DNA from 2 places in the Alcaligenes sp. NLF5-7 genome. Region 1 is predicted to be linked to the other one. Evidence: riboswitches for the same ligand, from Rfam matches in the RefSeq annotation. Region 1 holds a riboswitch; the other holds the start of a gene.
What was found. A riboswitch is a leader RNA that binds a small molecule or an ion and turns the genes downstream of it on or off. The one in region 1 is predicted to bind thiamine pyrophosphate.

Region 1 (4,211 bases):
CATCGACATTATTGGGTAGCATGCGATCCAGGATAATCACATCCCATACGTCTTTCATGGCATTTTCCAAACCGGAAACGCCATCATGACTGGTCACCACCGAATAGCCCAGCTCGGATAAGCCATTCACTAAATACCGGGCATTTTCCCGGTCGTCTTCAATCAGTAAGCAATTCCACATTTGGCTTCTCGGAGATTTATGAAGTGGCAGACTCATCCATTCCAGAAATGGATTGATCAAAAAGGCTGATCCCGACTATGAGGCGAACATGACAAAACGGTAATGTTTGATGTCAGGAAATATAAATATTGATTCATCCTGTTAATACTGTCATGTGCTCTGAATTATAGGAGTAATTAGTCAGCACATTATTCTAATAAAAGTCTCAGGGCTGTCGGGCTGGAAATCCGGAAATGCGCCGGAAATTGTCTGGGATGTTTGTCCATTGGCTAAAAAATGCGGGTGGCGCTATGAGGCCCAATACAAGGTGGGCTCTATTCCTGGATTGGGGAGGTCGCCTTACTCTCTGCAGGTGACCACAAAGCATGGAAGTGATGGACCGGACCTTGCCCCAAGCCAATCCGCAATTGGTCAGCCGCGGCCAAAGCGCCATTCAAGTATTCCTTGGCCAAGCCTACCGCGGTCGGTACGCTGCGGCCCGGTAACAGAGCAGCAATGGCGGAGGACAGCGAACAGCCCGTGCCATGCGTGTTGCGTGTCGGAATGCGTGGCGACTGAAAAACATGGCTTTGCCCTTGGCCTTGCAGCAAATCCACACTGTCCGGGCCGTCCAGATGGCCGCCCTTTAACAGCACCCACGCAGGGCCCAGCAAGCACAGTTCGCTTAAGGTGCTGTGCATCTCTTGCAGTGAGGCGGGTTCCGGTTTGTGCAGCAGATCGCCCGCTTCGGGCAAGTTGGGGGTAAGCAGGGTACACATGGGCAGCAGCCTGTCGCGCACGACGGACACGGCTTCGGGGCTGAGCAAACGATCCCCGCTTTTAGCGACCATGACCGGGTCCAGCACAATCGGGCAGTCCAGACCGTGATGGTGCAGGCGGTCTGCAATTGCTTCCGCAATCCCTGCATTGGCGATCATGCCGATCTTGATGGCATCCACGCGCACATCCTCAAACACCGCATCCAACTGGTCCGCCACAAAGTCCGGCTCCAGCGCCACAAAACACCGCACACCCTGGGTGTTTTGCGCGACCACGGCGGTAATCACGCTCATGCCATAAGCGCCCAAGGCATACATGGCTTTCAGATCAGCCTGAATACCGGCACCGCTGGTCGGGTCCGTGCCCGCAATACTCAAGACATTGGGAATCATGCTTGGCCTGCTTGATCTTGAGTGGTAGCCAATGCCAGTGCCCGACGGGCAACTCGTACTACATCAAAGCTGTGTGCCACATCCAGACTGTCCAGTTCCGCATTGCTGAACCAGCGCGCGTCCAGAGCGTCATCGCCTGCTTGCGGCTCACCTTGCTGCCAGCGAAACAGCACGGCAATCAGAATGAAATGCGAATAGGCCAAAGGTCTGGCGCTGGGTTCGCGGTCAAATACATCCAGCGCATCAAAGAGCTGCATGGCCTGGCCTTGTACGCCGGTTTCTTCGGTCAGTTCCCGATGGGCCGCCGCCATGATGGTTTCGCCCGCGCGAATCTTGCCACCCGGAAAGGCCCAGCGTCCTGCATCGGGGCGATTGGCGCGGCGTATCAGCAAAATCCGGTCTTGATGGATGACGGCAGCCAGGGTGGCGGCAACCGGGCCGATGGGGGAGGGAGAGTGGTCAGAAGACAAGATAGCAACTCCTAGTCAAGGATAGCCATCCGGCAGCAAGCGGCGAGCAGGTACAGACCCGTCCCTTCGCCGGCATGACCCGGATCAGGTTCAACGGGTCACTGCGGTGCAATCTGCTCGGGCAGTTTCTCAGCCTGCTCGCCAGGCTCCCCTCGGTGAAAAGACCGTTTCTGTAAAAACGGTCTGGGCGAGTATACCTGTCTTTAGCCTATAACTCCCCCGTCAAAAACTGCGCCCGCCCACGCCCGAAGGACCAGTCTGCATCGCTGTTCTCGACCAGAGCAATGATCAGATCATTGGGCGAGACGCCACAGTTCTGCTCCAGCCGCTCTGCCAGTAAACGGTAGAACTGAATTTTTTGATTCTCGCTGCGGGGGCGGGACACGATGTGCAGCAGTACCACCTTGTCGCTACGCGGATAGCCCAGGCCGGTGTCTTCCAGTATCAGCTCGCCGGGACGATGCTGGGTCACGCACTGGTAGCGGTCGCTGGCGGGAACATCAAAGGCTTGCACCATGGCTTGATGCGCGGTGTCCAGCAGCAGGCGCAGCTCTTTGTCGTTGCGGCCTTGAATCAGATCAAATTTCAGTAGTGGCATGATGGTTCATTCTTGATTGGGGCTGCGGTCTGCAAGGCCGCCGGAAGTGATAGCCATATCGTCGTAAATCAGACGTTCGGCTTCGATTAGCAAATTCGATAACTGTTGATAGGCGGCGACCCATCCATCTATGAGCTCGTTGCTTGTCATCCTCGCGATCAGCTCTTCGCGTATGGCTTGCAGCTGGCAAGTGCCCATCATTGGGTCATGCTCGGGCTGGGCCTGTAGAGCGAGGTGATTGTTGGCGATCTGGCTGGCCAAGGGGCTCATCGGTGGGGAGTCGCGCAGTATCAATTCATAAAAATAGGTGGTCAGGGCTTTGTTGCCGCTTGCCAGCAGCGGGGCAGCGGTCTTGATGATGTCGCGTTGAGCGTCCGTCACCATAAGATTCAAAAGCCGGGCAAGACGTGGCTTTTTTTACAGTGTTCAAGATAGGCAGCTGGGCGAGTCATGGTTTCTGTCTCCTGGTTTGAGGGCGGGATAGCAGGGCTATCGATAGGGAAGATAGAAGACTGAATGAATCAAGTAAAATGATGAATAATGATTTTATGAATCACTAATAATGATCAAAAAGAGATTCATGTAGGCGAGGCCTGGATGAGCCTGCGGTTTCTTGCGAACTACCAGCGGATGTTACTTGTTGCCCTTGGATGGTTTGATGATGAAGGTTGCACGCCTGCCGCCTGGCGTTCTGAGAAGAACTTTCTGTTTATAAATCACTAAAAAAGATTTTATTAATCAGTATTCATCATTTTACTTGATTGGTTGCTGCGCTTATCGTCAGGGCTTCTAAACGACGGTTCTTGGCACCGCCAAGGCTCTGAGGCCACTGTGACACAGGCCCAGGCCTGCAGGCGACAAGGTGACTGCCGACACTGGCCGCTTGTACCTGTTGGGCAGGTGGCTCACGACGTATCACTCTCGGTATTGCACTGTAGAGGACTTGCCCCCCGGTGAGCTTTTCAAGGAGCTAATCATGCAATTGCGCGACAACGGACTCAGGTTCTCGCCCATCACTATTGTGCTGCACTGGCTTGTAGCGGCCTTGCTGTTTTCCATTCTGGGCTTGGGGGTGGCCCTGGCCCAAAGCCCCGGTGAGGTGCGGCTGGTGCAGCTGCAAAATCTGCTGGGGACGCTGCTGTTCCTGATTTCCATCTACCGTTTCTGGGCGCGGGTGACTTCTTTTCATCCCTTGCCGGTGGGCTCGCCCAACCCGGTGGAAGTAATAGTGGCCCGTTCCGTGGCGACAGCCCTGGCCTTGGCGATGGTGCTGCTGCCCGTCGCCGTCTGGCTATCCCGTGCGGCGGCTGGCGTGGCGGTGGAGTTGCCCGGTGGCCTGGCGTTACCGACCGTGATCAGCCCGAATGAGCAGGTCAAAGCCGTGGTTGATGTGCTGTTCAATATTGGCGCCACAGCCTTTTTGGCAGGGCTGGCCTTGCACCTTTTCGGGGCATTCAAGAATCATTTTGTACTGAAGAATCTGGCCTTGCGTCGCATCTTGGGCAAACAGGTGGAGTTGTAAATCATGAGCGAAGCAAATCGAGACTTTGCGGGCAATGTCATTACGGATATGTGCGGAGTGCAGTACCCGATTTTTCTGGCGGGCATGGCTGCGATTTCCGGGCCGCAATTGGTGGCGGCGGTAGCGAACGCGGGTGGGATGGGTGTGCTGGGTGGCTTGCGTCTGGCTCCCTTGATGCTGCGTAAGTGGCTGCGGGAAACCAGGGCACTGACGGACCAGCCTTTCGGGGTGAATGTGGTGCCGCAGTTTGGTGGCCCGGAGGTGTTCGAGGCCCAGTTTCAAGTGATCT
Region 2 (4,211 bases), 200 kb from region 1:
AGGTCATACGGACTCGGTGCCGATTCGTAGTTATCGCTACCCATCCAACTGGGAACTATCAGGTGCGCGTGCCGGTAGCGTAGTGCGTTATATGGAAGCCAACGGAATTGGCAGCCAGCGACTGAGCGCTGTCGGTTATGCCGATACCCGGCCTTTGGGGGATAACGGCACCTCGCAAGGCCGTGCGACGAATCGACGGGTTGAAATTATTGTGCAGACTCCCCAAGCACAGCCTGAAAGCCCCGTCCCATGAGCCTTTAACACAAAACCCCGGTTTGTATGTTGCAAACCGGGGTTTTTGTTTTGAGCCGAAATTCAACGCGTCTGACTTAGTCCAGTACGCGCGTGGAGGAAGCCAGAGAGCCTAGATCGAACTTGGGCAGGTGACGACGCAAGGGCATGATCAGAACACTGATCACTACCGGCACAATCGCGGCCAGCAGGAAGGACTCCAGCAAGTAATCCATAGGACCATTGGGGCGCGGGAATACGGCCAGACCGGCGACCAGACCACCGATGGTGCTGATGGTGGCCGTAAAGCCATCGTAGCGGCGGCTGTACAGGCCAAAGAAAACCGGGAAGGCCGCTGCCGAGCACAGCAAGTCTGCCAACAGGAACAAGTACAGTACGCTAAAGCCTTGTGAGGAGGCGTAGAGCACAGGGATGGAGCAAATCCAGATCAGGGAACGCGCCAGACTCATCATTTGGGCGGTGTTGCGATGCGGCATGATGCGGCTCAAGTCCACGGCAATCAGGCTGGAGACAGCGCTGATTGCGGTATCGGCACTGCTCATGACCAGGGACAGGCCTAACGGAATCAGCAGCACCAGGAACCAGACAGGTACGTGCGGCAAAATTACATTGAACAGGGCCACGGAGCTGTCACCGGGCGAGCCCAGACCAACAAAGGCCAGGCCAAACAAGCCCATCAGGAAAATGAAGGGCGCTACAAACAAACCACCCAACAAAAAGCCGCGACGCATGGACTTGGTGTCTTTGGCGGCATAGATACGTTGCCAGTTACCTTGGTGAAACAGGCCGGTCAGCAAGATGGCGACAAAGAACGTCAGGCCAGCCTTCACGCCTACGGGATCGCTAAGCTCGATCAGTCGAGGAGCTTCCAGTTTCACGTTGTCAAACAACTGTACCGGGCCGCCCACCGCTTGCCAGCCGAACATCACGATCAGGAACAGCATGGGCAGAATCACAAACATCTGCACCTTGTCGGTAAAGATGGAAGCACGCAAACCGCCGTAAGAGGTGTAGATCAGCGTGGCCAGCAACACAATGCTGGCCGTGACCCACAAAGGAATCGGGGCAATCAGGGTAATCATCTTGGACATGGCGGTGATTTCTGCCGTCATGGAGATGAACATGTAAAACAGCATGATGACCAGAGTCAGCGCATACATGGGGCGACCGTAGCGGGCGATGACAAACTCGCTCAGGCTGTGGCCGCGAGGCAGCAATTCGCGCATGCGCTTGCCGAGTGGAATCATGGCCAGACGGGGCGACATGGAGCCAATGGCATAGCCGATGACAGCGCTTAAACCGCCCCAGCTGGCTGCTTGTGCGGGCGAGAACAGAATCCAGGCACCCAGCGAGGAGGCCAATAAAGTCAGAATGGTAGCGACCGAGCTTTGGCTGTTGCGAGCCACCACAAAGTCTTCCAGGGAGCTGTTGTAGTGGCGGGCGTACAGCACCCCGGCCAAGGCAAAAGCAGCGGAAAAAACGATTAGCCACAGGAGGGTGGCACTTTGGTCCAGCATGAGATCTCCCCAAAAGCCTGCTTGAACAGGCACAAACCGGCCAGGCTGGCAGGATGCCAGAACAGGGCGCAGAAAAATGGAGGGATTGAAATGGGGCGTGTGAGCTTGTGAATGCGCCGCATAGACAAGAGCGGGCAGGCTGCCAGGCCGCGTTTCCTTTCCCTTCGCCGGCATGATCCGGATCAGGTTCTAAGGGTTACCGCTTGAATGCGGAGTCTCAGCCCGTTAAGGACTCCCCCAGGAACAGGCTAGAAGAGTAGGAGAGCTTCTTTCAAATGTCAATAATACGGTTTAGTCCGATTTATGCTATGGTCTGCCTGCGGCACGGGGTGTCCTTCTTGGAAAGGGCTGAGATAAAACCCGTCGAACCTGATCCAGCTCATACTGGCGAAGGGATGTCCGAATCCATGGCCCTGCGTCCGAACTGGGCCGACATCCTCGCCGAATTTTTGCAAGGAATGTCATGTCTGTGGAACACGTCTCGGAACTCTCTCAACAACTTGTTCTGGTCACCGGCGGCGCACGCGGCCTGGGGGCTTGTCTGGTACGCGCCTTTGCGGGCCAGGGCGCAAAAGTTGTGATCAATTACCTGAAAAGTGAAGCAGCCGCTCAGGCGCTGGCGGACGAATTTCCGCAGCAATGTCTGGCCGTGCAGGCGGACGTGACGGATGCGGCTTCGGTACAAGCCTTGTTTGCCAAGGCGCAGGCGCACTTTGGCCAGCCCATCACCACCGTCGTCAATAACGCCTTGCCCGAGTTTTCCTTCAACGGCGATGCCCGTTCCCATGCCGATACCTTGACGTGGGCTCAACTGAACCAGCAACTGGAAGGCATTGTGGGCGGTGCCTTGAACACTACACAGGCCGCCCTGCCTGGCATGAAACAAGCTGGTTTTGGCCGCATTATCAATATCGGCACGAACCTGTTTCAGAACCCCGTGGTGCCTTACCACGATTACACCGCGGCCAAGGCGGCCTTGTTGTCCATGACACGCACCTTGTCGCACGATCTGGGGCCGGATCAGATCACCGTGAACATGATTTCCGGTGGTTTGCTGCGTACAACCGACGCGTCCGCGGCCACACCCGAAGCGGTGTTTGACTTGATTGCGGCCAGCACCCCCTTGCGCCGCGTGACCACGCCCGAGGAGTTTGCCGATGCGGCCTTGTTCTTCGCCGGTCCGTGGGCGCGTGCCGTAACAGGACAGAATCTGGTTGTTGACGGTGGATTGGTGAAAAACGGATGAGACAGCTGCATTTCAATTTGTTCATTATGGGCTGCGGGCACCACAAAGCAGCCTGGCGCCATCCTGATTCGCAGGTCGAACGTTTGGGCGATGTCCGGTTTTACGAAGAGCTGACCCAAATTGCCGAGCGCGGCAAGCTGGACGCTATTTTCTTTGCCGATGGTCAGTCCAGCGATAACGTGTCCGATGGTCCGCGCTGGTTTCTGGAACCCTTGACCATGATGGCTGCGCTGGCGCGAGCCACCGAACGTATCGGCTTGATCAGTACCGTTTCCAGTACCTTTTACACGCCGTTTGTGGCGGCACGCATGTTGTGCTCTTTGGATCATGTATCCAATGGGCGGATGGGCTGGAATGTGGTGACATCCATGTTTGACTCGGAAGCGCGTAACCACGGCTACGAAGCCATGCCCGATCATGCCTGGCGCTATGCGCGGGCTGAGGAGTTTGTCGATACCGCATTGCAACTGTTCGACTCCTGGAGCGACAGTGCTTTGGTCATGGACAGAAAGGGCGATTACGCCAAAGTGGATCAGGTTCGCCAGATCCTGCATAAGGGCGATCACTTCCTGGTGGATGGGCCCTTGACCTTGCCACGTTCGCCGCAAGGCCAGCCGGTGCTGTTTCAGGCAGGTGCTTCTGAGCAAGGCCGTGATTTGGCCGCCCGCAAAGCGGAGGCTATTTACGCTGTGGCTTATGATTTGCCCTCGGCCCAATCCTATTACCGCGATATCAAACGACGCGTGCGTGAAGCGGGCCGTGGCGTGGATGTGCCTGTGATGCCGGGTTTGGTGACCTATGTGGGCTCCACCATGGAAGAGGCGCGCCGCAAGCAGCAAGAGCTGGACGAATTGCTACCCGCCGAGACATCCTTGCGTCAGCTGGGCATGTTTGTCGGCCAGGACTGCATGAATTGGGAGCTGGATGCGCCAGTGCCACCACTGCCGCCACTGGAAAGCTTCAAAGGCCCCAAAGGGCGCTATGCCACCATGCTGCGCATTGTGGAAATGGAAAAACCGACAGTGCGCCAGTTGCTGGGCCGAATCGCTGCTGGCGGCGGTCACTGCACCATGGTCGGTACGCCGGAGTCCATTGCGGATCAGATTGAGCAATGGTGGCGCAACGAAGGAGCGGATGGTTTTAACCTGATGCCGCCTTCCTTGCCCAATGGCATTCGTGACTTTGTTGAGCAGGTG

Region 2: it holds a riboswitch for thiamine pyrophosphate, as region 1 does, so the genes downstream of both, MID00_RS18295 (sodium:solute symporter family protein) here and MID00_RS19315 (NUDIX hydrolase) in region 1, are expected to answer to the same signal.

Annotation. Positions count from the first base shown of each region.
Region 1 covers NZ_CP100755.1:4,173,248-4,177,458, reverse strand. The annotation lists gene MID00_RS19325 (response regulator transcription factor) at 1-181, opposite strand, end outside; gene thiD (bifunctional hydroxymethylpyrimidine kinase/phosphomethylpyrimidine kinase) at 496-1,332, opposite strand; gene MID00_RS19315 (NUDIX hydrolase) at 1,329-1,802, opposite strand; TPP riboswitch at 1,847-1,965, opposite strand; gene MID00_RS19310 (tautomerase family protein) at 2,011-2,400, opposite strand; gene MID00_RS19305 (hypothetical protein) at 2,407-2,784, opposite strand; gene MID00_RS19300 (cytochrome b) at 3,377-3,922, shown strand; gene MID00_RS19295 (nitronate monooxygenase family protein) at 3,926-4,211, shown strand, end outside.
Region 2 covers NZ_CP100755.1:3,969,709-3,973,919, reverse strand. The annotation lists gene MID00_RS18300 (OmpA family protein) at 1-253, shown strand, start outside; gene MID00_RS18295 (sodium:solute symporter family protein) at 330-1,769, opposite strand; TPP riboswitch at 1,911-2,018, opposite strand; TPP riboswitch at 2,085-2,182, shown strand; gene MID00_RS18290 (3-oxoacyl-ACP reductase) at 2,233-3,015, shown strand; gene MID00_RS18285 (LLM class flavin-dependent oxidoreductase) at 3,012-4,211, shown strand, end outside.